Tautonia marina: one gene and its partner. The main gene of each other region encodes a partner of the protein of the gene in region 2 in a complex. Links are inferred from orthologs where the notes say so. Each region holds a gene or a part of one and is shown on either strand. Other genes may lie near its edges.

Evidence for each region.
Region 1: the proteins of hisH (region 2) and hisF are in contact, whole or in part, in a crystal structure (PDB 6RU0), measured with the Thermotoga maritima proteins. The link is inferred for Tautonia marina from one-to-one orthologs. Residues at the interface, in WP_004080484.1 of Thermotoga maritima: Asn15, Arg18, Arg22, Arg117, Leu118, Pro119, His120, Met121, Gly122, Trp123, Asn124, Asn134, Gly135, Tyr136, Tyr138, Val140, Tyr158, Glu180, Lys181, Ser182, Ser183, Lys184, Ile185; in WP_004080486.1 of Thermotoga maritima: Met1, Leu2, Ala3, Arg5, Ser40, Glu41, Asp45, Glu46, Ala70, Glu71, Ile73, Asp74, Ile75, Pro76, Phe77, Asp98, Lys99, Ser122, Gln123, Glu161, Thr195, Leu196, Asn247, Arg249, Glu251.

Annotation. Positions count from the first base shown.
Region 1 is NZ_WEZF01000012.1:35,369-50,326, forward strand. Bases 2,141-4,874 are described here. They hold hisF (imidazole glycerol phosphate synthase subunit HisF), read left to right. Parts: upstream 2,141-2,984; coding sequence 2,985-3,764; downstream 3,765-4,874. Other genes in these bases: GA615_RS15350 (ATP-dependent DNA helicase), read left to right, coding at 2,141-2,786; GA615_RS15360 (type IV pilus twitching motility protein PilT), read left to right, coding at 3,906-4,874. Also shown: GA615_RS15345 (hypothetical protein), read left to right, coding at 443-778; more of GA615_RS15350, read left to right, coding at 807-2,140; more of GA615_RS15360, read left to right, coding at 4,875-5,069; GA615_RS15365 (GspE/PulE family protein), read left to right, coding at 5,173-6,912; GA615_RS15370 (hypothetical protein), read left to right, coding at 6,974-7,747; GA615_RS15375 (tetratricopeptide repeat protein), read right to left, coding at 7,764-8,774; GA615_RS15380 (hypothetical protein), read right to left, coding at 9,235-9,753; GA615_RS15385 (DUF1570 domain-containing protein), read left to right, coding at 10,112-11,425; rpsR (30S ribosomal protein S18), read right to left, coding at 11,556-11,798; GA615_RS15395 (hypothetical protein), read right to left, coding at 11,958-12,422; GA615_RS15400 (hypothetical protein), read right to left, coding at 12,526-13,104; ribosome biogenesis GTPase Der, read left to right, coding at 13,301-14,779; GA615_RS15410 (RNA polymerase sigma factor), read right to left, coding at 14,921-14,958.
Region 2 is NZ_WEZF01000022.1:12,541-29,333, reverse strand. What follows is about bases 7,389-10,381. They hold hisH (imidazole glycerol phosphate synthase subunit HisH), read right to left. Parts: upstream 9,192-10,381; coding sequence 8,586-9,191; downstream 7,389-8,585. Other genes in these bases: GA615_RS22160 (DUF1049 domain-containing protein), read right to left, coding at 10,228-10,381; GA615_RS22165 (hypothetical protein), read right to left, coding at 9,369-10,034; hisA (1-(5-phosphoribosyl)-5-[(5-phosphoribosylamino)methylideneamino]imidazole-4-carboxamide isomerase), read right to left, coding at 7,720-8,442; fusA (elongation factor G), read right to left, coding at 7,389-7,584. Also shown: argB (acetylglutamate kinase), read right to left, coding at 1-644; GA615_RS22190 (hypothetical protein), read left to right, coding at 828-1,289; metH (methionine synthase), read left to right, coding at 1,645-5,349; more of fusA, read right to left, coding at 5,467-7,388; more of GA615_RS22160, read right to left, coding at 10,382-10,614; GA615_RS22155 (prepilin peptidase), read right to left, coding at 10,745-11,680; GA615_RS22150 (shikimate kinase), read right to left, coding at 11,686-12,273; GA615_RS22145 (putative bifunctional diguanylate cyclase/phosphodiesterase), read left to right, coding at 12,693-15,278; GA615_RS22140 (ABC transporter ATP-binding protein), read right to left, coding at 15,341-16,793. UniProt on the Escherichia coli protein: IGPS catalyzes the conversion of PRFAR and glutamine to IGP, AICAR and glutamate. The HisH subunit catalyzes the hydrolysis of glutamine to glutamate and ammonia as part of the synthesis of IGP and AICAR.

The DNA of each region.
Region 1 (14,958 bases), on a different replicon or contig from region 2:
GACTCGGGTGCTTGATGCCGAGGAATCAGCGTGGAGTCCCAGCAGTCTTGAGGAAGATGGAGTTGTCAGGAATCACCGCCGACTCCTCCTCTGGTCTGCCAGCGCCTCGATCGCCTGGATTGTCTTCGAAGTGACCGCAAATCCCGTTCACGCGGTGGCCGTCGGGAGTTTGAAGCCGACAATTAGTGCGATCGGAACTGTCGTCAGCGGTCCTCGCCAAGAAACGAACCGGGCGAAGCGAGTAGCTGAGGCATTGTTTGAGATTGCCTGGGGACTCTGGCAGTCGACAGGAATCGCGCTCGGATTGATGCTCGGAATCGTGATCGGAATCTCAATCCTCACACACCTCATGCAGCTCCCCGCTCAAGGGGAGGCTCCTGTCGAGTTCGTGACTGCGGCGCTTGTCATGCTTTTTGGGGCTGGTCTAGCGACGATGGTGACGATGGCGGCGATCGTCGTCGCAAGACAGGGTCGGGTAAGGGCCTGGGTTGGCAGATCGCGCAACCGGGTGCCGCTGGTTGCGATGCTTGGACTCCTCGGGGTGATCTTCTCGGTCTCGGTGGCGATCTGCTGGGTTCCTTTGGTTTCCCCTCCGAATGCGGGCTGGTGGCTGCCGGTCATGATTGCTGTTGAAGTGCTGTATTTTTGTGTCGCGCTACCGATCATCGTCCTCTGGAGCCGTGATGTGATGGTCAATCGGATCACCGCTCGCTGGCCAGAGGACTCATCCTGGGTTGATTCGCGCGATTCCGAGGCCCTGTGGAATCCCGATCCGTGAAGACGAAAGGTCGGTCGGGAGGCCGAACATGACCGAACTCAAATTCAACCCGGCCCCGATCCTTGGCCCCGGAGGAGCCGTCAACCGTCGGATGCCAGGCTACGAGGCTCGCCCCGAGCAACTGGCGATGGCCGAGGCAGTCGCCCGGGTCATCGGCGAGAGTGGCCACCTTGTCGTTGAGGCGGGCACCGGGGTGGGCAAGAGTTTCGCGTATCTTGTCCCCAGCATTCTCGCGGCGGCCGGGGGGGGGAAGAAGGTTGTCGTCTCGACCCACACGATCAGTCTCCAGGAGCAGTTACTCCAGAAAGATCTGCCCTTTCTTCGAGCGGTCATGCCGTGCGAATTCACGGCGACCCTGGTCAAAGGACGATCGAACTACGTCAGTCTTCGTCGCCTGGAGTCGGCCGGTGGAAGGGCATTGGCGACCTTTCAGCATCCGGACGAGTTCGACCAGTTTAGCAGCCTGAAATCGTGGGCAAGGGAGACGGAGGACGGAAGCCGTTCGGATCTCAACTTTCGGCCGCTGTCGGCCGTCTGGGATGCGGTGGCGAGTGAAAACGGCAATTGCCTTGGGAAACGCTGTCCTCGATTTCAGGACTGTTACTACTTCAAGGCTCGCCGACGGATGCGAACGGCCAATATCCTGGTCGTCAATCACGCCCTCTTCTTCAGTGACCTGGCCCTTCGGGCCGAAGGGTTCGGTCTGCTTCCGGATTACGATGTGGTTGTCTTCGATGAGGCCCACACGCTTGAGGCGATCGCGGGAGATCATCTCGGGCTCCGGATTACGTCCGGTCAGGTCGATTACCTGCTCGGCAGACTCTACAACGAGCGCACGCGAAAAGGGTTGCTCGCCCACTTCGACCTTGACGAGGCAATCGATGCGACTCGACCCGCGCGGATTGCCGCGTCGGCGTTCTTTGCCGCCATCATGCGATGGCGAGAATCCGAAGGTCAGCCGAACGGTCGACTTCGCCGTCCGATGGGCCTTCAATCGGAGCTGCCCGAAACCCTCAGACGACTGGCGAGTGCAATTTTCGAGGGGGCCAAGGAGATCGAAGACGAAGGGCAGCGGCTGGAGCTGACTGCCGTCGGCGACCGCTGCGATCTGACGGCCATCAGCATCGATCGTTGGCTGGAGCAATCCGAGCCGGATGGGGTGTACTGGGTTGACCTTGAGGGAAATCTCCAGAAGCGCCGGGTTTCCCTCGCGGCGGCACCGATTGAGGTTGGTCCCGTCCTGAATCGACTCCTGTTTCAGGAGGTGCCGACCTGCATCCTCACCTCAGCAACGCTCTGCTCGGGGTCGCCGCCTGACTTCCGATTCATCCGGAACCGACTGGGACTGAGCAGTGGGCAATCGCTCCAGCTGGGAAGTCCCTTCGCGTACGAGGATCAGGCCCGTCTTCATCTGGTTCGGAACATGCCCGACCCTTCCGACGACCCGGCCGGGTTCGAGCGCGCTTGCCTCCGAGCCATTCCCACGTACCTTGAGAAAACCGGGGGCCGGGCCTTTGTTCTCTTCACCTCGTATCGCTTCATGGAGTCGGCCGCGAAAGCCTTGCTTCCCTGGTTCATCGAACGGAACATTCCGCTTTATTCGCAGAGCGATGGACTGCCCCGATCGAAGATGATCGAGTCGTTCCGATCCAACCCTGGAAGCGTTCTGTTCGGTACCGACAGCTTCTGGCAAGGGGTGGATGTCCCGGGGGAGGCCCTGGGGAACGTCATCATCACCAAGCTCCCGTTCAGCGTGCCCGAACGACCGTTGCTTGAAGCGCGTCTTGAGGCGATTCGAGCGCGAGGCGGCAACCCCTTCCTCGAACACCAAGTTCCCGAGGCCGTCTTGAAGCTGAAGCAAGGCTTTGGACGCTTGATTCGTTCAAGAACCGATCGGGGGATTGTGGTGATCCTTGACCCCCGAGTCTTGACCAAGCCCTACGGCCGAGCTTTTCTGGATGGGCTCCCGGATTGTCCTCGGATGATCGATACGCTTCGACCGAATTGATGACCTGCGTTGATGGCGGATGGGTTCCCGAGCGATCGAAAGGGTTGAGATCTCTCGGGGTGAGCGGTCCGGCGATCCCTAGGATGAGCTGACTTTGAGCGGTACAATTCTGCGATTCAGATACAGGGTCGATCGGTTTGCCCGTCTCACCTGACCGTCGGCCCGTTCCGTTTGCTTGCCTCATCGGATCGTCGCGCCATGCTCGCCAAGCGGATTATTCCTTGCCTCGACGTCAACGCGGGCCGTGTTGTCAAGGGCACGAATTTCTTGAATCTTCGAGACGCCGGAGACCCGGTTGAGGTGGCCGCTCGCTATGATGCCGAGGGAGCGGACGAACTGGTGTTTCTCGATATCACGGCCAGTCACGAAGGCCGAGGAATCATTCTCGACGTGGTCCGTCGGACGGCGGAAGTCTGTTTCATGCCGCTGACCGTTGGTGGCGGAATCCGGACCCTCGACGATATTCGAGCGCTTCTGAATGCCGGGGCAGACAAGGTTTCGATCAATTCGACGGCGGTTCGTGATCCTGAGTTTGTCCGTTCTGCTGCTCGGCGATTCGGAAGCCAGTGCATCGTCGTGAATATCGACCCGAAACGGGTGCAACGAGGCGATCAGGAGGTCTGGGAGGTGCATATCAACGGTGGGCGCATCCCAACCGGTCTGGAGGCGGTTTCCTGGGCTCGCGAGGTCGAGCGACTCGGGGCCGGCGAGATCGTTCTTACCAGCATGGATGCCGACGGCACGAAGAACGGGTATGATCTTCCTATGACGCGCGCGGTCAGTGATGCCGTGACGATTCCGGTGGTCGCTTCCGGCGGTGCCGGGCATCCGGAGCATCTGCGAGCCGCACTGGTTGAGGGAGGAGCCGATGCGGCCCTTGCCGCAAGCATCTTCCACTATCGAGAATTTACGATTGCCGAAACAAAAGCCTATCTCAGCCGCCATCACGTTCCCGTCCGAGAGTTGACCGGAGTGTGACAGTCGCACGTCGATCGCAATGGGGTGTGCCATGTTCAGGCCCCGTTGACCTCCTCGATTCCCATGATTCCAACTCGTTCTCACCCCATCCCACCGATCCCCTGAACGATTGCCCCGGTCTCACGTCCCAGGAGAACCTCCATGGCCACCGGTATCGATGCCCAGACGATCGAGCCTGTCAACCCGAGCGAGCCGGAAGCCAACAAGCTGTTCCGGATGGTGATGAAGCACAAAGGTTCCGATCTTCACCTGAAGGTCGGCGTCTCTCCGGCGATGCGGTTGACCGGCGTACTTCGTCAGATGCAGCTTCCGCCGCTCACCACGGCAGACATGGAACGATTGATGTTCCCGCTGCTGACAGCTCGGCAGAAAACCATCCTGGAAGAGGAAGGCGGTGTCGACTTCGCCCACATCGTGACGGATCCGGATGGGATGGAGACCCGCTTCCGCGTGAATCTCTTCCGACAACGAGGCAAGCTCAGCCTGGTCGCCCGCCGGGTCAACAATCAGGTTCCGGACTTCGAAGGACTCGGATTGCCTCCTGTGTTGGCCGAAATCGCCAGTCACGACCAGGGAATTGTGATCCTGGCGGGTGTCACCGGTTCCGGAAAATCGACGACGATTGCCTCAATGCTGGAGTACGTCAATTCTCGAGAACGCTGCAATATCGTGACCATCGAGGATCCGATCGAATTCACGTTTGTCGACAAGAAATCGATCGTCCACCAGCGAGAGGTTGGTATCGATGTCATTGACTGGGATACGGCCTTGAAGCACGCTGTGCGACAGGACCCGGATATTATCCTGGTCGGTGAGATGCGTGACCGCGACACGTTCAATGCGGCCATGCACGCGGCCGAGACGGGCCACCTGGTGTTCGGAACGATTCACGCCTCCTCGGCCCCTTCGACGATCGGCCGTATTCTGGACCTGTTCCCGAGAGACATGCACCCGGCGCTGCGGCAGTCAATGGCCTTCAACCTCCAGGCGATCATCGCACAAAAGCTCTTGCCGACGGCCAAAGACTGGGCAGAAAAGACCGGCCAGACCCGGATACCGACGTGCGAGATCATGCGCACCAGCCCGACCGTGCGTAAGCTGATCCTCAACGAAGAAGACGGCAAGCTCGGTGACGCGATCCGGATCGGCAAGGAAGATGGGATGCAAGACTTTACCGAAAGCCTCAAGCAACTTGTTCAGGCTGAAAAAGTCGAACGAGCGACGGCCTTCGAGGTCGCTCCCAGCCCCGAGGCGTTGAAGATGGCGTTGAAGGGGATTACCATCGCCCAGCCTGGAATTCTTTAACACGGAATTCGGAGGGGAACGTCATGGTCGAGGTTCCCCTTCTGCCTGCCCCGGTTACGGTTCTCGGATTCCCAATGGTTTTCGACGCTTCGGAGTTCCACTTATGATCCGCCCGCGCCTGGTCCTGGCGATGATTGCCCTGGCGCTTGTTGGCCTCGTGAACGGGGCCGAGGCAGCCGAACTGCCGGGGTTGCTTCTGGCCCAGTCCGCGGCCATCAACACCCTCCGAGGTCCTGGTCTGTACCTGAACCTGTTCAAGTTTGTTCCGGTCGTCCTGATCTATCTTGCCTGGGTCAAGACGGTGGACTGGGTGGACGACGATACCCGGGAACTGCAGAACATCCGGTTCGAAATGTGGAACTCGCTGGTCTTCTTCAGTGGGATTCTCGGATTCCTGCTCGTCTGGATCATCCCGTTCTATCCGATTGGCCTGGTTCTCCTCCTGATTGCCTATCTGGCACCTTCGTTAACGTATGCCTACTCAAGAAATCAGACTGTTCCCGATGATGAGAAGGTGCTGACGCCCTATCACTTCGGCGAGTTGATCAACGGATTACTGAAACGTCGTATTTTTAATGTCGAGCAAGGGACGGACTATCACGGGGGGCCGCCCATCACGTTCATGGGGAAGTCGTCTACCGGCAAGGTTGACGAGGACCGAGTGGCCAAAGCCGAGGGCTCGCCTCAATTCATTGGGGCGAAGGAACTGGTCTACGACGCAATCCTCCGCCGAGCGACCGACATCCACCTGGAGCCGAGTCCCGACCAGCTTGCCGTGCGCTACCGGATCGACGGCATCATGCACGCCGCCGAACCTTTCGATCGCTCGACCGGCGACGCCGTGATCAACATTTTTAAAGTTCTCTGCGCCATGGACATCTCCGAAAAGCGCAAGCCTCAGGACGGCTCCTTCGCGGCGAAGTTTGAGGGACGCGAGATTGATTTCCGAGTCGCGACCTCCGGTTCGAAAGCCGGAGAGAAGCTGGTCATGCGAATTCTCGACAATGCCGCCTCGGTTGGCCGGCTTGAAGAAGTGGGGATGCGACCGAAGATGGTGGCGTCGATTCGCGAGATCGTAAACCAGCCTCACGGAATGTTCCTTTGTTGTGGACCTACCGGCTCGGGCAAGAGCACCACGCTTTATGCCTGTCTTCGAGAGATTGACCGCTTTCAGAAGAACATTATCACGGTCGAAGACCCGGTCGAGTACCACATTGACAACGTCACTCAGATCGAAATCAACACCAAGGCGGGTCAGACTTTTGCCCAGCAGTTGCGGTCGATTCTGCGCCAGGACCCCGACGTGATCATGATCGGTGAGGTCCGTGATCAGGAGACTGCGACAATCGCCTGCCAGGCAGCGACGACCGGTCACATGGTCTTCTCGACCGTCCACGCCAACGACACGGTGACGGCCCTCTTTCGAATGCTCGACCTGGGGGTCGAGCCCTTCATGATCGCCAACTCAATCACAGCCATCCTCGGTCAGCGGCTCGTCCGACTGCTCTGCGAAACCTGCAAGGAACCCTACAAGCCCAAGGCAGAGTTCCTGAAGAAGGCAAACCTTCCTCCTGACAAGGTGGACGTCTTCTACCGTCCTCCCAAGGAACCCGAGCAAGTTTGCCCAATGTGCGGCGGCACAGGCTACATGGGCCGAACCGGGATTTTCGAACTCTTGCTGATTACCGACCCCATGCGCGAGTTGATTCGAGAGAATCCCTCGGTCAAGGCGATTAAGGATGAGGCGCGCAAGAACGGGATGATCTACCTGACCGAAGATGGCTTACGACAGGTGATCCAGGGACGCACCTCGATCGAAGAACTCATGCGGGTGGTCAAGTAACTCGGCCTCATTCTCACTCCATTTTCCGCCTCGAAGCGAGGTCCGAAGGGGACTCAACCGAATGGAAATCGTCGTTCACCTCGGCATCGTGGCCGTGCTTCTTGGACTGACCTACACGGTCATGAGCGAAGGGCTCTGGGGTGCCGCTCTCGTTTTTTTCAACGTGTTGTTTGCCAGCGTCATCGCCTTTAACTTCTATGAGCCCCTGGCGACCTTGATCACGGAAAATGCCGGATCGTGGTCGTACGGATATGCCGATCTGGTGTGTCTGTTGGTCCTGTTCCTGGTGTCGTTCGTGGTCCTCCGTCTCACGACCGATTCTCTGGGACCGACGATGATCCGGTTCCCGATGCCGGTCTTCCACGCCGGTCGAATCGGGTTCGGGCTGGCGGCGGCCGCGGTGGCCACCTCGTTCATGATTCTGGTCTTTCACACGGCGCCGGTCCACAAGAAGATTTTCAACGTGGTGGGTCACGAAACCCGCCCTCCGTTTGGCATGGGACTCGACCACCGCTTCCTTGCCTTCTTTCAACACACGACCGGCTATCCGTTCTCGACCTACGATGAAACGGCGATCGATCCGTTTGGCGAGTTTGAGAACAAGCGTGTCTTCGATCCCGAGGGCCGCTGGCTGATCGACCAGGAAGATGCTCGGCCGTTCGGAGAAGGCTGGCGGCAGGAAATGACCTCGCAAGGAGGCACTGACGCTGCTCCAAACGGTGCGTCACCGGGAGGAGAACTCCAGCCCGGAATGCCAGGAGGAGGCGGTCCAGGGATCCCCGGGGGCCAGGCAGGTGCCGCCGCCGGGCTCGCTCCGACGAATACAGGATTCTGAAAGCTGGGGATCGAGGTCAATTCTCCGTCTCTCGATCCTCATCACGCGCTTCGGATTGTCCCTCACCCGTTCGAGCGATCGCTTGCTGGGCCTCTTTGTGGAAAGGGTCGGTCCGGATTGCATTCTGATACCAGGCCCGGGCTTGTGGCAAAAAGCCGATCGACTCACAAATCCTACCGAGTTCGAGATAACGTTCAGCATTGGGATTCCCGTCGAACGAAGGAAGCTGGCTTAACAGATTGTTGAGCTCGTTGACCTGGTTGAGTTGCTCAACCACCTCGGACGCTTCCTCTTGCCTTCCGGATTGATTCAGGGCCTGGGCCAAGCCGGAAAGTGCCTCTCGGTCATTCGGTCTGAGGTCGAGGGCTGATCGATACGACTTCACCGCGGACTTGGGATCACGGAGCTGGAGTTGCAACTTTCCTCGAAGCAGCGCAATGCCCGCGTGATTCTCGGGAGCATCGGCCAGTAATTTTTGAAGGGCGGGGACGTCCCCTCGTTCCAGGGCAAGACGACCGAGAGCGGCTCTTGCGTCGGGATCTGAGCGATCCAGGGGAGCGAGAACCGTGGCCGCGTCCTCAAATCGCGTGAGTTCGAGGAGTGCATCGGCCAGGGCGATCCGAGAACGAAGATCTTCGGGGTCAGCCTCAACAGCCCGGGAGAGGGTCTCGACGATTTCCTCGGGGGTCCATTGCACTCCTCGAATAAATGACCAGATGAACGCCTCGTTGGCACTCAATGGCCCGAGCTGAGACAGGCGACGAAACGTTTTGTCGATCTCGTCAGATTGCGACCGAAAGCCATAGATATAGATCAGCTCACGGTAAGCTTGCGTCAGGGTCGGGTCGAGTTCGATTGCCTTGAGGAAAAAGTCCTCGGCGATTCTCATCCGGTCGCGTCGCAATTCGAGTTGTCCGGCGAGAAGCTCAGTCTGAGGGCGGAGGGGACTTGCCTCGGGAAGTTTGGCAAGGATGGCAAGCGCGTCGTCTGTTCGCTCCCGAGCAATCGCGACCTGGGCAAAAAGCATCTGATCCGAATCCGTCGGCGGGCGAAGCTGAGCAAGCCGTTTCGCGGCGAGTTCGGCATCCTCGATACGACCGGCTTTCAGGCTTTGCTGAGCGTCTTGCCAGAGTCGGTCAGGGTCGGGGTTGGGTCTCAGGAGGAGAACGAGACCGAGGATTCCAAGAAATATCCCTCCGCCAAGAAGGAAAAGGCGTCTCTTCGACACAGGGTCATTGGACTCTTGAACGTGAGGTTCAGGAGAATCAGGAACCGTTCCGCCGGTTTGCTCGTGAACATTCATGATGCAATCAGGGAGCGATCGGATCGGGCCGAAGTCCGGTCGAAACACCTCGGAGGATTCTCACGATCGTCGAGAAATTCGTCATCCGATCGCGCAGGTGTTGCACAACACAACGATCCGGGGGTGTCTCGTGTGCTGTCATTGTCTCTGTCATCAGATTCATGGGCAAGAGTCGGTGATCGAATCAGGGAAGTTGCTTGAGTTCTAGGAGTTCAAACGTGGGAGGCTGCTCTCCCCCTGGGCGAAGTGGGCCGGGGGTCAGGCGGTAAGTTGCCACTTTCCTCGTCTGTGTCTCCAGGACAAACAGGGGCGCCCACCCCGTTCCGGTGCCCAGACCGACCTGACCGATGGTCATGGCAAATCGAGGTGTTGCCCCTCGAGGAGGCTGAAAGTCCGCGACCAGGTCTCGAACCGCGAAATCACCCAGAACCTGCGTGCCCGAAACCGTCTGTCGAAGGCTCGGTATGGTCGCCAGGAGTCTTCCACCAGAATAGTCGAGGAAATAAACCGCGTCGGTTGTGCTCAGTTGCTTTGTCACCCGATCCATCTCCACGGAGACAGGCCCCGTAGCGAGGATGGACTCACCCGAGCGATCCCCCTGACCGGCCCGGACACTCGGGGTAGAATACGATGCTGCAAGCCAGCCCATAATCAGGCCCCCCAGCATTCCCAGCACGCAAGGCACGAGGGATCGAATCGCCATGCTACCAACCCTTCAGCCCTCGAAGATCGTTCTGACACCTGGGGGGCATTCTGCGACCATCCGTTTCGTGGGTCCAGTGGAGAATCTGGCAATCCTTGAATGGTCCCTACGACTACTTGGTCTACTTTTGCTTGGGATTGGGTTCGTTCAGACAGACGAGGCGGCAGCGATCCCTCCCCGGGGGGACGATCGTCACGCGCTTCATGCCAAACGCCTCGAGATCCTGGCTTCCGAATCGCAGGCGCTTGAACAACTTGCGAATCGTCTGGAGGCGAGCGGGGAAGTCTTACAAGCTCAGACTGTTCGGGCTGTCATCGAACCAATTCCTCTGCCCGACGGACCAGGGCGTTTCCTCCCTTTGCTCGAAATCGTTCCTGCATCGGACAACGAACAAGAGGATGCGAGGCATCTTCCCGAGGTCGTTGTCATTCGTGAAGAGGCTGCAAAGAAGTATGAGGAACTTGCCAACCAGGCCTTCGAGCAAGAACGTTTCGCCCTCGCCGATGCGAGTCTCCGGGAGGTCCTCCGTAGAAGCCCAGACCATTCCGAAGTACGTCGGCTTCTGGGATACGTTCCGCACGAGGGAGGCTGGGCCACCCCGCATGCGATCCTGAGATTCAAGAACGGAGACATTCCCCATCCGACCTACGGCTGGATTCCGGCTGACTGGGTTGAGAACCTTGAGCAAGGGTTGCTTCCCGCGCCCTCTCGCCAGGGAAGGTCCAGCTTGCGATGGGTGCCTGCCTCAGAGGCTGATGCGGCTCGGCAGGGTTCCATCACCAGTGGTTGGCAAATCACCACCCCCCACTTCAAAATTCAGGCGAGCGTACCCCTGGACGAGGGCATCGAGTTCGGGCGCCGACTCGAAGCGTTTTACGACCTGTTCACATCGGTGGGAGCAGATCTGATCGGCCCCGAACGGCTTCAGCTCGCCCAATTGAAGCGGTCATCCTCCGCCACGGCACCCCCGAATGCTCCTCGCCAACACCGAGTCTTTTATTTCGGAACGAAGCAACAATACGTGGACTATCTTGCCCCTCGGCTGAGGGATCCTGGGATCAAGGATACGCTCGGGATTTATCTCGACACGCAAAAGAGCAGTTATTTTTTCAAGGACGAAGGGGGAGTCCTCCCGGTCGAGGCCACGCTCTACCACGAGGTTTCACACCAACTCCTGTTCGAATTGGCTGGTCGTTCGGATTATCTCTTGAACGCAGGCAATTTCTGGGTGTTTGAGGGTCTGGGAACCTACTTCGAAACCCTGGAACACCAGCCGGACGGATCGATCCATTATGGTGGCCGCGTCGGCCCGCGCTTCGAGGAAGCACACCGTCGTCACGTCGAACGAGACGAGTTGATCCCGATCGACCAGTTCGTCACCCTGGATCGAGCAACCTTCAATGGAAGCAACGGAGGGGATCCGCATCTTCACTATGCGCAGGCGATCGCCCTAACCGTGTTCTTGATGGATCACGATCACGGCACCTACCGTGAAGCATTTCTCAACTACGCGCGCGATGCCTATCGGGGACAATTTCGAGCCGGAGCGGAGAAAGATCTCTCAACCCACCTCGATCGTTCTTACGTTCTGCTTGACCAGCTCTTTCGTCAATTTGTCGCCCAGCCGATCCGTCCCGAACGCATCGAGCAGGAATCGGTCACGATTGATTGATCGCGTCCGCTAGAAACGATCATCGACGCCCTGAACCTTCTCAGGAGGAGATAGGTCAGGACGTCGAACAGAAACCATTGCAAGGATGGAACGGACGGCTCGCAGGAAAATCCGAGAAGGCCGATTCGCCTCACTCACCAACATACGGCAGCAAGGCCATGTAGCGTGCTCGCTTGATGGCATCAGCGGTAGCGCGTTGGAACGCTGCGCAGTTGCCGCTCCGCTTGCGAGAGAACATCTTGCTCTGATTTGTGAGCATCTTCTTCAGCAGGCTCATATCTTTGTAGTCGACGTAAGCCGGCCGGGGGCATCCCTCGGGGGTGCAAAAGCGGCAACGATTCTTGCGGCTTCGTCCGAAGCGTTTACGAGGCATTGAGGTTGCGTCCTCTGACGTCGAAACCGGGAAGTCGGTCCAAGCCCTTTATTGCAGGTGCAAGGGTAAACCACAAAGTCTATCGTCCGACGAGACCGGCTTCAAGATCAACGCTCATTCGGCAGCGCATCCCGTCGTGGAACACTCTGTCCCTGGTGGTCAGAAAAGGGTATTGCTGAGGAGGATCAAGGCGATCCAGGCCAGGGGCCAGGTGGCCATGAGCCCAAGGGCAACCTGGTCGGTCCAGTTCTGAGCTCGGAGTCTCGCCTCGGAAGTCTTCGGACCAATCCCCCGCAGGAGCAAGGCGGCAAGAATTGGTAAGACGCCAAGCAAGGGATGCACTAGCATCCGGGTCGGGACGACCAGCGCGGTGAGTGCGAGCCAGTACGATCCGATCAGCAGCCAGGCCACCTGAGCCCAACTGAGCTGGCGAGTGGTATCATGCAATCCTCTCCGATCAATCAGCAGTAAAACCGGTCCCGCCATGGCGAGCCCCAGCCAGAGGTGAAGCAAACCAACGACCACCCCAACTTCGGGAGACATGGATCGGTTGGACGGCCAGAGCGATCGGATCAGGAGAGCGGCAGTTCCAAAGCCCACGATCAGGCCGATCAGATCGATCAACCGAGGCCCTCGCTGACGCCTGCTGCGATCGGGATTCCTCGGCAGGTCAGACACTCGGCCCTTCTCCATCTACGGTTTCAGGTGGATCCGGAGCCGAATTCCTTCAGGAAGGCGTACCCAGGACCACCATCCCAAAGGCACATTGTAACGGCCAGGCGACCGCCAGGGTCAGGCCAATCCGTTCGGTCCAGCTTCCCGATGTCCCCTGGCCCACGTCCGGCGGGTTGGGAGGGACAATCACCCATCGAGCCCAGACGATCACCAGGGTGACAAGGCTGGCGGCTCCGAGTCCTGAGATCAAAATCACGTCGTAAAGCTGGCGCGCAAGATCGTGCTGCTCATCGTTGCGGGCACCCGTCACAATTCGAGGGATTGCAGCGAGGGCCCAGGGTGTTCCAAGAAGGACCCAGAGCCAATCTCCCAATCGCAGACTGGTTCCCGGACGACCTGAACGGCGTCGAATCCACGCAAGAAACGGCCCGGAAGCAGTCAGTGCGACTCCGGCAAAGGTGAGCCACATCATGACCCATCCGGTTCCCGTCAAGGGATCGGGGGGAGCAGCCTGCTTGAGATGCACTGAGGCGATGGCTGCGCCGATGACCAGCGCGATTCCATCGAGCAGTGTGAATCCTGCTGCAATCGTCCCAGACCGTTTGATCAATCCCTCCGAATTGTCATTCATGTCAGATCGAGGCCCCCGAACGTTGTCCAGTTCAAGCGAGCCGGTTTAGAATGGAACGGTCCCGGCGTTTCGTGGTTCACTACAATGAGTCTCGGCGCCCGGTCGTAGATTCCTCGTTTCTCCCCACCTCAAAAAGGATCGCCCTCCGTCCGAGGCCACGTCAAGGCGTGAGCTCGGTACTTGGGACGTCATCGCCATGCCCCTGCCCCGTGTCGTCATCGTCGGTCGGCCCAATGTGGGGAAGTCGTCGCTCCTGAACTGGATCGCTGGGCGTCGGATCGCCATTGTGGACGATGTTGCCGGCGTGACACGAGACCGTGTTGCCACCCTCGCCGAGTTGCCGGACGGCCGAAACAGCCGCTTTATCGAACTAATCGACACCGGAGGCGTGGGGATCGTTGATCGCGATGATCTCAGCGAGCATGTTGAACGGCAGATTGAGACGGCGCTGGGCGAGGCAGATGTCGTCCTCTTCGTCGTCGACGTTCGAGATGGCATGATGCCGCTCGACGAGGAGGTTGCACGCCGTCTCCGATACGTACAGGCTCCGGTGATTCTGGCACTGAACAAGGCCGATGATCCAAAATTCGATGCTCAGGGCCAGGAATTCTACAAGCTCGGCCGCGGAAAGCCGATTCCGATCTCAACGCACCAGAACCGCAACAAATCCGAACTGATCTCGCTCATCCTCGACCACCTTCCACCGGAAGATGATGGGTCGAAGGTTGCTTCTGAGGCGATGAAACTGGCTGTGGTCGGCCGACCGAACACGGGAAAATCAACCTTTATCAACACGCTTGCGCACGCGGAACGCATGATTGTTTCCGAAATCCCGGGAACTACCCGCGACTCGGTCGATGTTCGTTTCGAGCTTGATGGGCTACCGTTTGTCGCAATTGACACAGCCGGGGTGCGTCGGAAGGCGAAAATCCGTGACGATCTGGATTTTTACTCGATTCACCGCGCCGAACGCTCCATCCGTCGCGCTGATTTGGTGTTCTTGTTTATTGATCCGACCCAGGGAGTGACCCGGCTTGACAAACAACTCGCTGATTACATCACGAAGCAGTACAAGCCCTGCGTGATCGTCATCAATAAATGGGACCTTATTCTCTCAGACCTCGCCGGACCGGCTCGGGGAGAAACCGGCCGTTATGCGACGATGGTCCAGCATGCGTTCAAGGGAATGTCCTATGCCCCCATTGCCTTCATCACGGCACAAACCGGGAAGAACGTCAAGGCGTTGATCAACCTGGCCCAGGCCATGTACAAACGCGCCCATCGACGGATCGGAACCGGAACCTTGAATCGAATTCTTCGAGAAGCGGTGACTGCCCACGCCCCACCAGTCCGGGAAAACCGCGTTCCGAAAATTTACTTCGCCACGCAAGTGAGTGTAGCCCCACCGACGATCGTCCTCTTCGTGAACCGACCTGGCTTGTTCGATCCAACCTATCAACGTTATCTCTTGAATGTTTTTCGGGAGCAACTCCCGTTTAACGATGTCCCGATCAAATTGTACCTCCGAGCAAGGACGCAGACTGATCCCTCCAAGCCCCGACTCGAGGAAGAAGAACCCCCGGACATCACCGCGCGTTCCTCCTCCAACGAGTTTGAGATGGACGAGTTGGACGAGGAGATCAATGACCTTCTCGGAGAATTTGAAGACGAGTAACCCAGGTTGGCTGCCAGGTCTAGGCGAAGATTGGATCCGAGCAGAATCAATCCCGGTACGTTCAATAAATGAATCTGGGAGACGAAGAAGGTCACCCTCGGTCGTTGATTGCACGAACGACCGAGGGCTCCACAAGAGGAATCAGCAGGCGGCAAGAAGCGCGACGGGCTCTTCCTCCT
Region 2 (16,793 bases):
CCCGGCATGTCGGTCAGAAACACCAGTTTCTCGGCCTTCAGGTGCCGCGCGACCGCCGCGGCGGCGGTGTCGGCATTGACGTTCAAGAGCCCTTCGTCCTCCTGGCAGATGGCCAGCGAGGGCAAGACCGGCACGATTCCGGCCAGGCAAAGATTCTCGATCGTCATGGTATCGACGTCGACCACCTCGCCAACGCGCCCCAGGTCGATCGGGGTCTGATCGTCTCCGCTCAGGCGAATCCGAGAGCCGAGCAGGCAGCAGGTCGTCCGCGGGTGCAAGGCCGCGGCCCGGCCGCCGTACTTGTTGATGTGCCGCACGGTGTCGGCATTCACACCGTCGATCAGGACGTCGGCAACGATTCCCAGCGTGGCCTCGTCGGTGTAGCGACGCCCTTGCACGAACTTCGGTTCCAGGCCCGCCTTCTGCATGGCCGCCGAGATCGCTTTCCCGCCGCCATGCACCACCACCGGACGCAGGCCGACGGTTTGCATGAAGACCACGTCCACCAGCAAGGCCCGCAGCGTCTCCGGTTCCTCCATGACCGAACCGCCCAGCTTGATGACGGTAAACCGGTTATGGAACTTGCGGATATAGCCCAACGCTTCGATCAAGACGTCGGCCTTGCGGATCGCTTCCTCATGCACCACTCTGAGCCCTCGACGGATGTACCGTTGCAGTCCCCGAAAAGCAGAAGACTTGATTGTCCGTCACGACCCCCGCCTTGTAAAGTGGTTCGATGGAGGAAGACGCTGTCCCGTCCTTCGGATCGATCACGCAAAGGGACCGTTGACCGACCTCGGGCCGGCGCGTTCCGGAGAGCCGCCTTCGTGGAGCAACTCGCCCCCCCTCCGCCGACGCTCGATCCCGATTTTCGGCCCCAACTCTCCGAACGATCCTTGCCGATCGTCGTCCATCCGGGAGCGTACCGGAGGATCCTGGCCAATCCCTTTCTCGGGTTCCTTGGAATCGGCTTCTGGCTGGCAGCGATCCGCCTGGTGGTCCTGAGCCGGAGCGATCCCCTGGGGTTGTTTCTGGCCTTCGTGGTCCTGCCCGCCCTGGCGGTGATTGTTCTGCCGAGGCTGTTTCGGTACCACTGCCTCGATTGTGGTCGATCGGGTCGGCTCGGCCGCTGGACGCAGCACGTTTGCCCCGCCGTGGCAGCGCGAATTGTTGAGAAACGGCCCCGACGGTTTCGCGGTCCCCGGCCCCTGGTCCAGACCTGCTTCTGGGCGGTGCTCCTCGTGGTCGTGCTGTTGCTGGCAAACGCCGCGGGCCTGACCTCGCGTTGACAGCCCGACTGCCAAGGTCCGATACTAAGGGACTTCTAAGAATCGAAGGAACGTTTCCGGCCCTCCTGGAGAGATCGCCTCTCCCGGCGGACTTCGGTCGGGGCGGCAGGGGATGACCCCGAGGCGATTCCGTACCGTTCCTTGAGGGAAACCAGGCGTGTTCCCAGGGAGGGCTCGATGCATCGCCTTCTCGGACGAACGCTGCGTCGTTCTCAATAGGTTTTGCCTCGGGTCGGCGCCGACAGCGGGGCCCCTCGTCCTCGATCGGTGATCACCCCAGGGGCTGCGCCTCCGCTGCCGGTTTCCTGATGTTGCTCCAGGCCCGCGTCTCCCTGTCCTGAGGATGGACCACACGATGTCCCATGCCGAGCGGATCGACACCCAAGCCCTTCTGGAAGAATTGCTCGCCCAGCGCGTTTTGGTGCTCGACGGCGCCATGGGGACCATGATCCAGACCTACTCGTTGACCGAAGAGGACTTCCGCGGCGATCGCTTCCGCGACCATCCGAAGGACCTGAAAGGCTGCAACGACCTGCTCTCGATCACCCGTCCCGACGTCATCGCCGCGATCCATCGCGCCTATCTCGATGCCGGGGCCGACATCATCGAGACCAACACCTTCATCTCCAATCGTCTGACGATGGAGAACTACGGCCTTCAGGACCATTGCTTCGAGATCAACCGCGCCGCCGCCGAACTCGCCCGCCGCGTGGCCGACGAGGTGACGGCTCTGAACCCCGACAAGCCCCGCTTCGTTGCCGGCTCGATCGGCCCGACCGACAAGACCGCCTCGATCTCTCCGAAGGTCGAAGACCCCGGCTACCGAGGGGTGACCTTCGATCAGCTTGTCGACGCCTACACCGAGGCCGTCGACGGCCTCATCGCCGGTGGGGTCGACATTCTCTTTCCCGAGACGAGCTTCGACACCCTGAACATGAAGGCGTGCCTCTACGCCATCGACCAGTACTTCGAACGCCACGGCATTCGCCTGCCGGTGATGGTCTCGGGCACGATCACCGACAAGAGCGGCCGGACCCTCTCGGGACAGACGATCGAGGCCTTCTGGCACTCCGTCTCGCACATGGAGCTGCTCTCGGTCGGCATCAACTGCGCCCTCGGGGCCGACGAACTCCGTCCGTACCTCGAATCGTTGGCGAATGTTGCCACGTGTTACGTCAGCTCTCACCCGAACGCCGGCATGCCCGACGGTTTCGGCAACTTCGACGACCCTCCCGAGCGGATGGCCGAAGTCATCGGCGAGTTCGCCCGCAACGGCTGGCTGAACATCATCGGCGGCTGCTGTGGCACGACGCCGGAATACATCCGTCAGATCGCCCTGGCCGTCGAAGGGGCCAAGCCTCGCGTTCGTCCTAAGTCAAAGCACTGGACGAGCCTCTCCGGGCAGGAACCGCTGACGATCCGCCCCGACAGCGGCTTCATCATGATCGGCGAGCGGACGAACATCACCGGCTCTCGCAAGTTCGCTCGCCTGATCCGCGAGGAGAACTACGACGAGGCGCTCGCCGTCGCCCGTGAACAGGTTGAGGGCGGCGCGAACATCCTCGACGTGAACATGGACGAAGGGCTCATCGACGGCCCGAAGGCCATGACCCGATTCCTCAACCTGCTGGCCGCCGAGCCCGACATCGCCCGCATTCCGGTGATGATCGACAGCTCCGACTTCAAGGTCATCGAGGCCGGGCTCCGCTGCTGCCAGGGCAAGGCGATCGTCAACTCGATCAGCCTGAAGGAAGGGGAGGAAAAATTCCTCGAACAGGCCCGGACGGTCCGACGCTTCGGCGCGGCCGTCGTCGTCATGGCCTTCGACGAAACCGGCCAGGCCGTCGACAAGGAGAACAAGGTCGCCATCTGTGAACGGGCCTACAAACTCCTGACCGAGGAGGTCGGATTCCCCCCCGAAGACATCATCTTCGACACGAACATTCTCACCGTCGGCACCGGGATCGAGGAGCACAACAATTACGCCGTCGAGTTCATCGAAGCCGTTCGGGAACTGAAACAGCGACTCCCCCTGGCCAAGACCTCCGGCGGTGTCTCGAACGTCTCCTTCTCTTACCGCGGCAACAACACCGTCCGCGAGGCGATGAACGCCGCCTTCCTCTACCATGCCATCAAGGCCGGGCTGGACATGGGGATCGTCAACCCCAGCCAGCTTGAAGTGTACGAGGAAATCGCCCCCGAACTCCGTGAGAAGGTCGAGGACGTTCTCCTCAATCGCCGCCCCGATGCCGCCGACCGCCTCACCGAGTTCGCCGAGTCGGTCAAGGACGCCGGCAAGAAAACCACGGCCCAGGATCTCTCCTGGCGCGATGCCCCTGTCGCCAAGCGAATCGAACATGCCCTGATTAAAGGGATTGTCGATTTCGTCGAGGAAGACGCCGAGGAGGCCCGCCAGCACCTCGGTTCCCCATTGAAGGTCATTGAAGGCCCCTTGATGGACGGCATGAACGTCGTTGGCGACCTGTTCGGCGCCGGCAAGATGTTCCTGCCTCAGGTCGTCAAATCGGCCCGTGTGATGAAAAAGGCCGTCGCGTACCTCACCCCTTTCATGGAAGAGGAGAAGCGCCTTGCCGGAGGGGTGCAGGTCCGTGGCAAGGTCCTCATGGCGACGGTCAAGGGGGATGTCCACGACATCGGCAAGAATATCGTCGGCGTCGTCCTTGGCTGCAACGATTACGAGGTGATCGACCTCGGGGTCATGTGCCCGAGTGAAAAAATTCTCGCCGAAGCCAAGAAACACGGGGTGGATGTGATCGGCCTTTCCGGCCTGATTACCCCCTCGCTTGACGAGATGGTTCACGTCGCTCGTGAGATGCAGCGTGAGGGCTTCACCATCCCCTTGTTGATCGGTGGCGCGACGACCAGCCCGAAGCACACCGCCGTCAAGATCGCCCCGGCCTACAACAACCCGGTTGTCCACGTCAAGGACGCCTCCCGATCCGTCGGCGTCGTCGAACGCCTCAGCCGCAAAGACGACACCAGGAAAGAATACGTCGATCAGATTCAAGCCGCCCAGGAACAGGAACGTCAGGCGTTCAGCAAGCGCCGCGAACGGAACCTCGTTCCTTACGCCGAGGCCCTTCGCCGCCGCTTCCCGACCGACTGGGCCACCGTTGACCTCCCCCGCCCCGAGTTCTTCGGCCAACGAATCATCGAGGAGATGCCGCTGGCCGATCTGGTCCCGTTTATTGACTGGTCCCCCTTCTTCTCCACCTGGGAGCTAAAAGGGAAATATCCGAAGATTTTTGAAGATCCTTATGTCGGCGCCGAGGCCCGCGATCTGTTCGAGAAGGCTCAGGCCATGCTCTCGAATCTGATCAAGAACGGCGAGCTGAAAGCCCGAGCCGTCTACGGCTTCTTCCCGGCCAATTCCGAGGGGGACGACATCATCGTCTACTCGGATGAGCTGCGATCCTCCGAGCGGTTCCGCTTCCACTGCCTCCGGCAGCAATGGCAGCGGCAGGGGCAGGAGTGTTTTCGGTCGCTGGCCGACTACATCGCCCCGGTCGAGTCGGGCCGCTTGGACACGATCGGCGCCTTCGCCGTGACCGCCGGCCTCGGCATCGACCCCATCGTCTCCCGTTTCGAGGCCGACCACGACGACTACAACGCCATCATGGTCAAGGCGCTCGCCGATCGCTTCGCCGAGGCGTTCGCGGAATGCCTCCACCGACAGGCCCGGATCGACTGGGGCTTCGGACGATCCGAGAACCTTTCCAACGATGATCTGATTGACGAGCGCTACCGCGGCATCCGCCCCGCTCCCGGCTATCCGGCCTGCCCCGACCACACCGAGAAGCGTACCCTCTGGCAACTGCTCGACGCCGAGGCTGCCACGGGCATCCGTCTCACCGAAAGCTGCGCCATGTGGCCCGCCGCCTCGGTTTCCGGCTTCTACTTCGCCCACCCCGAGGCCCGCTACTTCGCCGTCGATATGATCACCCGTGACCAGGTTCAGGACTACGCCCGCCGCAAAGGGATGACCCTTGCCGAGGCCGAACGCTGGCTCTCCCCGAACCTCTCCTACGATCCGGATTGACCGCGCTGAAGCGTCTCATCGTTCAGTGATGGGAAACCCAATGCCAAAGGCCGGACGAGTCGTCGCTCGCCCGGCCTTCGATTGGTGCGTCAGGTTCAGATCATCCGTGAAAGGAGATCACTCCTCCTCCACTCCTGTCCGGCTCTTCTGATACTTGTCAACGATTTGTTGTTGCACATGCGCCGGCACGGGTTGATACGAGTGGAATTCGAGGACGTACGACCCCTGCCCGCCCGTCATGCTCTTGAGGGTCGACGAGTACGAGAGCACCTCGGCCAGCGGGACCGTCGCCTTGATGATCTGAAGGCCGCCCGGCAAAGCGTCCATGCCGGTGATGTGGCCGCGGCGGGTTGAAAGGTCGGCCGAGACGTCGCCGAACTTCTCACCAGGGACGGTCACTTCCATCGACACGACCGGCTCCAGAAGCGCGGGCCTGGCCTGTTCGAACGCCTTGCGGAAGGCGGCGGCCGAGGCGATCTTGAAGGCCGCTTCCGAGCTGTCGACATCGTGATACTTGCCGAAGTGGACTTCCACTTCAACATCCACCACGCGGTTGCCGGTCATGACCCCCTTGGCCATTTGCTCTCGGCAGCCCTTTTCGACGGCCGGAATGTAGTTGTTGGGAATCACGCCACCCTTGACCGCATCGACAAACTTGAACCCTTCACCCCGTTCGAGAGGCCGGATGCGCAGGTGGACCTCGGCAAACTGCCCCCGGCCGCCGGTCTGCTTCTTGTGCCGATAATCCGCCTCGGCCGGAGCGGTGATCGACTCCAGGTACGGCACATGCGGAATGTGCGTCTCGACATCGAGCTTGTAGCGGTTCTTCAACCGCTGCAAGATCACGTCAAGGTGCAGATCGCTCATACCATTGATGACAAGTTCATGCGTTTGCTCGTCACGGCGATAGGTGAAGGTCGGGTCTTCCTCGGCCATCTTCGCCAGGCTGGCGGCGATCTTTGCCTCGTCCTCGCGGGCCTTCGGCTGGACGGCCCGAGGGACCATCGGCGCGGGGAAGTTGATCGGCTTCAAGACGACGTGAGGAGCGCTGTGCTGGCCGCCGTTGGTCACCGTGTCGGAAATGTGCAGGTCTTCGAACTTCGCCACCGCCACAATGTCGCCGGCAATCGCCTCGCCCACTTCCTCGTGCTGCTTGCCTTGTACCACGTACAGGTGGCCCGGCTTGTTGGCCTTGCCGGTTCGGAGGTTCACCAGGGGGGTGTCCGGGGTCAGCTTGCCGGAGATGATCCGCATGAAGCTGAGTTTCCCCATAAACGGGTCGATCGCCGTTTTGAAGACCTGAGCGACCAGGTCGCCGTCTTCCGTCGGGTCGATTTCGACCTCCTCCTCGTCCTCGCCGTCGTGTGGGGTCGCCGCGTCCGCCTCGATCGATCCCGGCTGGGCGGGGAAGCCGAAGCGGTGAATGTCCGCCGGGCTCAGGCCGCAGGTCGCCAGAAGGTCGAGCAACTCCTTGATCCCGATATCGTTCTTACTGCACAGGCACACGACCGGCACGATATGCCCGCGCAGGATGCCGTCGTGGGCCGCCTTGCGCAGCTCGTCGATCGCGATCGAGTCCCCTTCGAGATACCGGTTGGTCAATTCCTCGTCTTCATCGACGATCTGCTCGATGACGATTCGAGCGGCCTCGTCCGGAGACATCGGGCACCCGTCCGGCACCTCAGCCGGCGGGTTCAACACATCGACCACCCCCTTGAAGTCGGCCCCGACGCCGATCGGCACGTTGAACGGCACGCATTCGGGACCGAACGTCTCTCGAATCGACTCCAGATCGCGAATGTAATCGACGTTGTCGGCGTCCATCTTCGTCAGGGCGATGAACCGTCCTCGGCCGAGCCGGCCCGACTCCAGGAACAATCGACGGGTGTTGACCTCGATCCCCACCGGAGCCGACACGGTGATCAACACGTTCTCAACCGCCGAAATCGCCCCCAGCGCACTACCGATGAAATCGGGGTAGCCGGGAGAGTCGATCAGGTGGATTTGCTTCCCGTCCCACTCCAGGTGGAGCAGGTGGCTATCGATCGAAAAATGACGGCGCTTTTCTTCATCGTCGACGTCGAGCAGGCTCGTGCCCTCGTCGACCGACCCGCGCCGGGGGGCCAGTCCAGCCGCAAAGAGCAGGGCGTCGGCGAGGCTGGTCTTGGCCGACGCCCCGTGTCCTGCCAGGGCGATATTGCGAATGTCTTCGATGTGATACGAGCCCGATGCCATGGCTGTCCCCCCCTCTGGGGTGGGTCGCGTTGGAAGTTCGACCCGCCGGATTTGGAAAAGCAAAGATCCGGCGATCGCCTTCGGCCCGAATCGCGGGAGAGCCCGAGAAACCCAAGGCTTCCCGCCACTGGGGAGTTAAGAGCGGTCGCCGGCACGTTCCCGAGCTTCGCACAGCCGGAAACGACCGTCGTACAAGGCCCGCCCGACGATCACGCCCGCCACGGGCAGGGTCGCCAGGCGTTCCAGATCCTCCAGAGTGCTCACGCCCCCAGAGGCAATCACCGGCGTCTTCAGGCGATCGGCAAGCGCTCCGGTGGCCTCAAGGTTCGGCCCTTCGAGCATGCCGTCACGAGCGATGTCGGTGTAGATGATCGCGGCCAATGGCAGCGCATCGAAACCCTCGGCCAGGCTCGTCGCCTCCACCGAGGACACGTCGAGCCAGCCGGCGGTCGCCACCCGCCCATCCTTGGCGTCGAGGCCGAGGATCAGGCGGCCGGGGAACCGTTCGGCCATCGTTGCGAACCAGGCCGGGTCTTTCAGGGCTTGCGTGCCGACGATCACCCGTTCCAGCCCGGCATCGAGCCAGGCCGTCAGGGTCGCTTCGTCTCGGACGCCGCCACCCAACTGACACGGGACATCGACGCGATCAAGGATCGCCCGGACACTCTCCACGTTTGCCGGACGGCCCAGTTTCGCGCCGTCGAGGTCAACCAGGTGCAGCCGGGTGGCCCCTTCGGCGACCCAGTGCTCGGCCATTGCCGCCGGATCTTCCCCGAAGACCGTCTCCCGGTCGTAATCTCCCTGAACGAGGCGGACGCAACGGCCCCCTCTCAAATCAATGGCCGGGATGACTTGCATCGGCGTCCCAATCCCTTCGGCTGGTCTGACCTGACCAGACCTCATCTTTCGAATCTATATCCCGCCCCGGACCTCACCGCAAGGACCAAGGCTCCTTCCGCGTCGTGATCTCCCTGGGCGACGGAGCACGACGGGCCCCAGGCTTACAGCTCGGCGAAGTTCCGGTACATCGCCAGCCCGAGGGTCTGACTCTTTTCCGGATGAAACTGGCAGGCCATCAGGTTGTCTTTCCAGATCATCGCCGTAAACGGGGTCGGATAGTCGGCCTCGGCTGCCACGACGCTCGGATCGTCGGGAACGACGTAGTAGGAATGCACGAAGTAGACCGAGGGCTCCTCCGGCAACCCCTTCAACAAGGGGGCGGGCCGAAGCACCCGCAAGGTGTTCCAGCCCATGTGCGGCACCTTCAGGCCCGGTTTTGGTTCAAACCGCACCACCTTTCCCGCGACCAGACCGAGCCCCTGATGGTGACCGTCCTCGAAGCTCTCGTCGAAGAGCAGTTGCAAGCCGAGGCATACTCCCAGCGCGGGCGCTCCCGACGCAACTCGATCGCGGAAGGCTTCTCCCAGGCCGGTCCGGTTCAGCTCGGCCATGGCGTCTTCGAACGCGCCAACACCCGGCAAGATCACCTTGTCGGCTTTGCCCACAACGTCCGGATCGCTCGACACGACGGCCTCATGCCCGACGGCCTCGATCGCTTTCTGCACGCTCCGCAGGTTGCCCATTCCGTAGTCGATAATCGCGATCATCCGCCGACCGTCCCGTCTCGTCCCGACGTCTCAACTCCTGGCGTCCACAACGGTCATCCAATCTACCAGGAGAGGCCCCTTCCTGTCTTGATCCGGCCGGCTCCGTCGCCGAATCGCTCATTCGATCAAGACACGAGAGTGGAAGGGAACTCGAGGTCGAGCGATGAACCTTTCCTATCAGTACCGCGTCATGCGAGACGAACCTCCCACCGAGATCGGCGACCAGTTTGAGGAAGTCACATCGGACCGGACATCCAGGTTCGTGCGTCCCACCGAAACCGACGGGCTCAGGTCGAAATACTGCACCGGCGGCGGCTCGATCTGAGGGCGAGTCTGCTGATCGTAAGACGGCGACCGGCGAATGCCGTAGAACTCCTCGGCCGAAGGGCCCGGCGGCGGAGAGACGTCGATGGCCGATGGATTGGGAATCCGAGTAAAGGGAGCTCGGGTCGGCGGCTGGGCGGCCGGGCGAGTGGTGCCCGATTCAGGACGATTGGTGTCTGGGAACGGGCGGGCCACGTCGAGCGTCTCATCGGACGATCCCCGCAGGCCCAGTTGCGTTCGGAAGCTATCGACCCGGCGTTCGAGATCGCGGTTATCGATCTCGGCCAGTTGCAGGTCGTTGGTCAGGCGTTTCGATTCCTGCTGGGCGACCTTCAGTTGATCTTTAAGTTGCTGATTCTGGAATTCGAGCCGGCTGAGTTGTTCCCGAATCGCCACCCGCCTCGGATTCAAGGCAAATTTCCCTCCGCTGCCGCCAGAGCATCCCAGCGCGGGAAGTGCGATCAAGGCGGCCAGCAGCCAGGCGACATTCAACCGTCGGTATCGGATCAAGACGGTCATGAGTCCGGCGCCCTGGGGTCGGTGGTCCGAGGCGGAAATCCAAAAGGGGCGGGCTTCGAGGCGGGCTCCCCCCGACCATCCGACCCCATCCCGGCCGATTGCGATCCCGATCGATGAGTCAACCGTGCAGGCCACTCGTTCGGGTGTCAAATGGGAGAACCCCAGAACAAGTCCGCATTGCCTCGCACGGTGCCTAGCTTCGATCCGACCAGGACGACTGATCGAACCCCTCGGGAGCCTTCGAGGCATAATCCGAAGGAGGAAGCTCGTCATCGAACGTCACGCTGTCTTTCTCAAATTCGGCCGACTCCACCCCTGCCTTGAGACGTCTGAGCGCATACAGCACACCCATCGCCAGCATGGTCAGCAGAGACCCTGCCATCGCGCTGAGCAGAATAATGATTCCGGTCGAACTACTCAGCGATCCCATTCCAAACGGAAACGAAACCTCGACGCGGGCGTTGTTGCTGACCACGAACCAGAGCAAGACGCCCAGCACAAACGCAATGGCAATCACGTAGCGATAGAGCCAGAAGTTGCGGATAAGCGACGGCTTGCGACGTTTGTACGGCGAGGTCATGGCCGAGGGCTCCTGTGTTGAACATCGTCCTGGAGACTGATCGGTCATCCCGATGCCGGATCTTCGCCGCAGATCCGGTTCCCTTGCCCGGATTCCCTGAAGACTCGGCCCAGTCAGTCACCTTGGTCCATCAGCCCCCGACCATCCGACCGAGCAACGCCCCGAGCAGGAAGCGCGCCACCTCGCCATAAACCTCGAACAGCTCGGCCAGCCATCCCGGCCAGAGCCATCGCCAGCCAAGCATCAGGATCAAGGCCGCCAGGCTCAGATAAGGCCCGAACGGAATGGCCGACGACCGAGGCGACCGGCCCGCCAGGCGATCTCCGAGAATCGTAACGAGCCGGATCACCCCGTGGACCAGGCCGAGAATTGCCCCCAGGAACAAGGTCAGCGGTGTGACTTGCCAGCCGAGGAAGCTGCCGATCATCGCCACCAGCGTCACGTCTCCCAGCCCCATTGCCTCCTTGCGGAACAGGACCCAGCCCAGCACCCGGACGGCGTAGATCACCCCTGCCCCAACCACCAGGCCAAGGAGCCCCACCCCGAGCCCGCCAAGCGGCGTCTCGGCTCCGGCGGGAACCGGTCGGATGCCGGGCATCATCGTGCCGAATCCGAGCCCAATCACCATGCCGGTCATCGTGACCGAGTCGGGAATGATCTCGTAGTCGTAGTCGATGAAGGTCGCCACGACCAGGAAGGTTGCCAGGGTGGCGTGATAGGCCACGCGGGCCAGCCGCTCCATCAATTCCGAATCGCGCAGGAACTGCGGCTCTACCATCAGCTCTAGCGCATAAATCCCCGCGAACAGCACCGCGACCAGCAGCTCAATGCCCAGATAACGCCCGGAATACGCGATCCCGCACGATCGGCACGTTCGTTTTAACCACAGGGCACTGACAATCGGCACGTTGTCACTGGCCCGAATCCACCCCAGGCACGCCGGGCAGCAGGACGGGGGCCAGATGACACTCTTTTCCCAGGGGAGGCGGTAGATACAGACATTCGCGAAGCTGCCGACCAGGGCCCCGATGAGGAATGTCAGGGGGAGCATGATCGCGTGAAACATCCAGATCACGGTGTGGGGTCCTGCGGAGTGATCAGGGAATCGCGTTTCGGATCGTGGCGCGACCACGACGCCAGCACAGCCTCGGCCACCTGCTCGGCCGAGTGTTCATCCACCTCGATTCTTGCGTCGGCCACCGACCGGTAATGGTCCTCGCGCTGCCGAAGCAGCGTGGCCACCTCGTCAAGGAGCCCGGCGGCGGTTAATGCCGGCCGGTTGGCAGGATCGCGCCTCAGCCGATCGACGAGTGTTTCCGGCCGGGCCGACAGCCAGACGACGAACCCGAATCGCCGCAAGGCGGTTCGATTGGCCTCTCGCAAGACCGCCCCGCCCCCCGAGGCCAGCACCAGGCCCGATCGCGTGGTCAGGTCGGCCAGCGTGGCTTGCTCCAGGTCGCGGAAGGCCCCTTCCCCTTGCTCGGCGAACAGGCTGGCGATGGATTGGCCAATCCGGCGCTCCAGGACCTCGTCGGCGTCCTCGAACTCCCAACCGAGCCGATCCGCAACGATCCGCCCCACCGTCGATTTCCCGGTCGCCCGGTAGCCGACCAGGGCGATCCCTCGCGGTTCGTCTCGCTGCTCCGACGCTCCTGCCATCCCCGTTGCCTCGCCCTTTGATGCCGACGTGCGACGATTCGTTCGAGATGAGTCTACACCGAGGCCTCGGCCGTTGCGATCCGATCTGCCTTGTTCATCAGCCAGGTTCAAGGGAGGGCCGGTTTGCCCGTTTCGGCTCCGCAAGCCTGCCAAACCCCTGGATGTGACCTATGGATCTGTTGGGAACCCCAGGTTCGACCCCAAGCCCCGCGGGAGGATGTCGTCGGCGCGTTGTTTCATCGGTCGACGAAGCACCGCGCCCAATCCCAGGGGGCTTGGCGTGATCGCCGTCTCGGTCGACTCGACGCGGAGCGACCGGAGCAAGGATGAGTTCCCCTGAAAATCGCCTTCGGACCTCACGCTCCGCGCCGTCTCGGACCGCTCAGAGCCGCCGGTTCCCCAGCTGCGAGGAAAGTTGCGTGAGTGGAACGCATCACCCCGATGACATACCCGGCCCGTTCCCGACGATTTCCCCGGCTCGGCGCTCGAATCGGGTCCGGTGGAGCGATTCCCTCAGCGACCCCTGCGACGGCAGCCTGCTGTGCCGGCTCACGTTCTTCCTGTCCAGCCTCTCGCCGAGCTGGCAAGGGCTCATCGCTGGTCTCTGCTTCCTGGTGATCTCGATCGGCTGTGCCTGGACGTGCTACGCCACCGCGCGAGACGCGTTCCAACGTTCGGTGAATACGAACCTTCTGTCCATTGCCCGCATTGCCAAGCAGCAGATCGACCCTCGGGTCCACGCAACGCTGATCCATCCCGAACAGCACAAGAGCCCGGAATACCTTGCTCTGGTCAAACCGCTCCGAGCCATGGTCACCTCGGCGCAGGATGTCCGCTCCATCTACACCATGCGCCCTTCTCCCGAAGGGTTTCGCTTTGTGCTCGACTCGGGAGATCCCCAGGTTCGTAACCCGAACGGGCTCCCGGACCAGGCCACGCTCGGCACGCTCTACCCCGAAGCCCCTCCCGATCTCCTGCAACGCATTCAGGCGTACGATTGCTATGTCAGTCCCGAGCCAAGATCCGACCCCTGGGGCACCTTCATCTCGGTCTGGATTCCGATTCGAAATCAAGGGCGGCTGGAAGCGGTCCTCGGCGTCGACATGGACATTCAGGAGCTTCGCGCTCAATCGGCCGCCATCTGGAACGCCCAGTTGATCGCCTGCATCATGGCCACCATCGCCAGTGTCCTGATCGGTGTCTGGGTTTATCTCTACGTGAAAACCAAGCGGACCTATGTTGATCAACTGGCCCAGAGCGAACATCGCTACGCCTTGGCCGTCGACGGTTCGAACGAGGGAATCTGGGATTGGGACCTCCGCTCCGATTCGATCTACCTCTCCGAGCAACTGCGATGGATGATCGGAGCTGAACGAAATCAGGCGATCGTGACCTCGGTCCGCGAGCGATTCCGCCAGGGAATTCATCCCGACGATCTCGCCCGAGTGGAGGAGGCGACCGATAAGCACCTTCGCGATCGTGTTCCTTACGACATCGAGTTTCGCCTCTGGACGGCGTCGGGCTCCTATCGCTGGTTCCGATCACGAGGCCAGGCCGTCTGGGACGATCACGGAACCCCCATTCGCTTTGCCGGGTCGATCGGCGATGTCCATGATCGGGTCCGGCTTCAGCGACAGCTCCACCGGGCCGCCCGGCGAGACCGACTGACTCGCCTGCCGAATCGCTCCGCCCTGCTCTCCCAGGTCCGCAAGGTCATCCAGACGCACCAAGAGCGTCCCGACCATCACTACGCGCTGCTCTTTCTCGACTTCGATCGCTTCAAGATCGTCAACGACAGCCTTGGCCACGAGGTCGGCGATGCCTTGCTCAAGGCCATTGCCGCTCGGCTTCGGGAAAACCTGCGAGACACGGACGGGGTCTTGCGTGCCTCCTGTTCCTCGAGCACGGCGGCTCGCATCGGCGGAGATGAATTCGTGGTCTTGCTCGAAGGGCTTCAGCACCCCGATGACGCAATCCTCGTGGCCCGTCGCCTCCTCAAAGCGTTGGCAAAACCCTACACGATCAAGTCGTACCGCGTCCTCTCGACCGCGAGCATCGGCATTGTCCTGGGGGATGATCAGTACCAGGCGGCCGAAGACCTCCTTCGAGATGCCGATACCGCCATGTACGAGGCCAAGACCTCCTGCCGAGGCAGTCTCGCCGTCTTCGATGAAACCATGCGACGCCGTGTCAAGCGGCGGATGCAACTGGAGCAAGGGTTGCGCGAGGCGATTCCCGCCGATCAGCTCGATCTGGTCTACCAGCCGATCGTCTGCCTCCAGACCGGACGGGTCCTCAGCTTCGAGGTCCTTTCCCGATGGGAGCACCCCGAGCTCGGACCGATTTCGCCGAAAGAGTTCATCCCCATGGCCGAGGAATGCGGCCTGATCGTCGCGATGGGAGAGCGAATGATCGAGCGATCGTTCCGGCAGCTCGCCCGCTGGAGGATGGAAAACCCGGACCTGTCCATCCCCGGCGTCAGTGTGAACCTGGCCCGACAGCACCTTCTCGTGCCCGACCTGGTCTGCCGGCTTCTGAACACGACCAAGGCCGCCGGCCTCCTTCCCTCGGACATCCACATCGAGATCACCGAAGGGGCCGTCATGCACGACCTGCAAGCCGCCCGATCCACCCTCAACGAACTCCGAGCCGCCGGCTTTTCCCTGGCCATCGACGACTTCGGCACCGGCTATTCCTCGCTCGCCTGCCTCCACGAGTTCCCCTTCGACCTGTTGAAGATCGACCAGTCCTTCATTCGAGACCTCGGCATCTCAGCCCGGCAAACCGCCATCGTCCGGACCGTCACCTCGCTGGCCGAGACCCTCGGCTTTCGGGTCGTGGCCGAGGGGATCGAGACGGCCGACCAACTCGCCATGCTTCAGCAGTTCGGGTGCGATTGTGGACAGGGCTATTTCTTCGCCCGTCCCACACCCGCAGAAACCCTCCCCCTGCGCGATTGCCTTTCGCTCGAAGGGATCGACCAACCCGAAACGATCCTCTCCTGACGCAATCCCCCGGGGCCTCGACCGAGATCGGATCACAACCGGCGACCTTCCTTGCCGCGCTCTCAAAAGCCTTCCTCCATGCGTTGCAGCTCCACCATATCCCGGTACAGACCGCTCGACTCCATGAGCTCGGCGTGACTGCCCGACTCGACCACCTCGCCGCCATCGAGGACGAGAATCCGGTCGGCGTCTCGAATCGTGCTCAGCCGATGCGCGATTACGAACGAGGTCCGATTGCGCATCAGGTCGGCCAGCGCGCCTTGAATCAACCGCTCGCTCTCCGAGTCGAGATTGCTCGTTGCTTCATCAAGAATGAAGATCACCGGATCGGCCAGAATGGCCCGAGCGATCGCGAGCCGCTGCCGTTGTCCGCCGCTCAGGCGAACCCCCCGCTCGCCGATCAAGGTGTCGTAACCGTCGGGCAAGGCCTCAATAAACGCTGCCGCGTTGGCCGCCTCGGCCGCCTCCTCGATCGCCCGTCGCGAGGCCCGGCGGTCGGCATAGGCGATGTTCTCTCCCACCGTGCCGTCGAACAAAAACACGTCTTGCTCAACGATCCCCAGTAATCGCCGGTAGCGTTGCAGGTCGATGTCGCGCAGGTCGATTCCATCCAGCCGGACCGCGCCGCCGGTCGGGTCGTAGAACCGCGCAACGAGGTTGCAAAGCGTTGTCTTCCCCGCTCCACTGCGGCCGACCAGGGCAATCGTCTCCCCCGGCTCGACCTCCAGATCGATCCCCCGAATCACTTCCTCCGGATGCCCCGGATAGTGGAACCGGAGCCGATCGAGCGTGATCCGACCGCTCACGTCACCTTTTCGCACGGCGATCGCACCGGGACGGCTTTGCAACTCGGCAGGCTCGGCCAGCAGGTCCAGCACCCGGTCGAACCCCGAGAGGTTGTTTTGCAACGACGTCATGTTCGACGCCAGGACCGCGATCGGCTCCAGCAGCATCGCCAGATACACCAGGAACATCATCAGATCCCCCGGCGAGAGCGCCCCTTGCAAGACCTGCCAGCCGCCGTACAGCAACAAGATCCCCGAGGCCGTCGGCATCAACAGATCCCAGAACAGATCGAACGCCCTCGCCCGGTACCAGCCGAGCATCTCCAGCCTCGTCAGAAAATGGCTCTCCCGGACAAACCGTGTGGCCTCGGTCTTCTGCCTGCCGAAGGCCCGCACGACGCGAATCCCGCCGAACGTCTCGGCGCTCTTGGCGTCGATCTCCTGCCGCTGGCGGCGCGATCGGCGATGAATCGGCCGTAAGACCCGATTCCAGAGCCGGTCGGCCCAGTACGCTACCGGAATCAAAAACGCCGCCCCGAGCAGAAATCGCCAGTCAATCCAGGCCAGGATCAACAGCCCCCCGATGAGCTGCGTCACCGCTCGCCACGGGTTGTAAATCATGTTGAAGACCATCTCGCCCGGCGCCCCGGCATCCTCGCGCAAGAGGCTCGACAGCCCTCCCGACTTGAGCTGATAGATCCGGTGCAAGGGGAGCTTCGACGCATGCTCG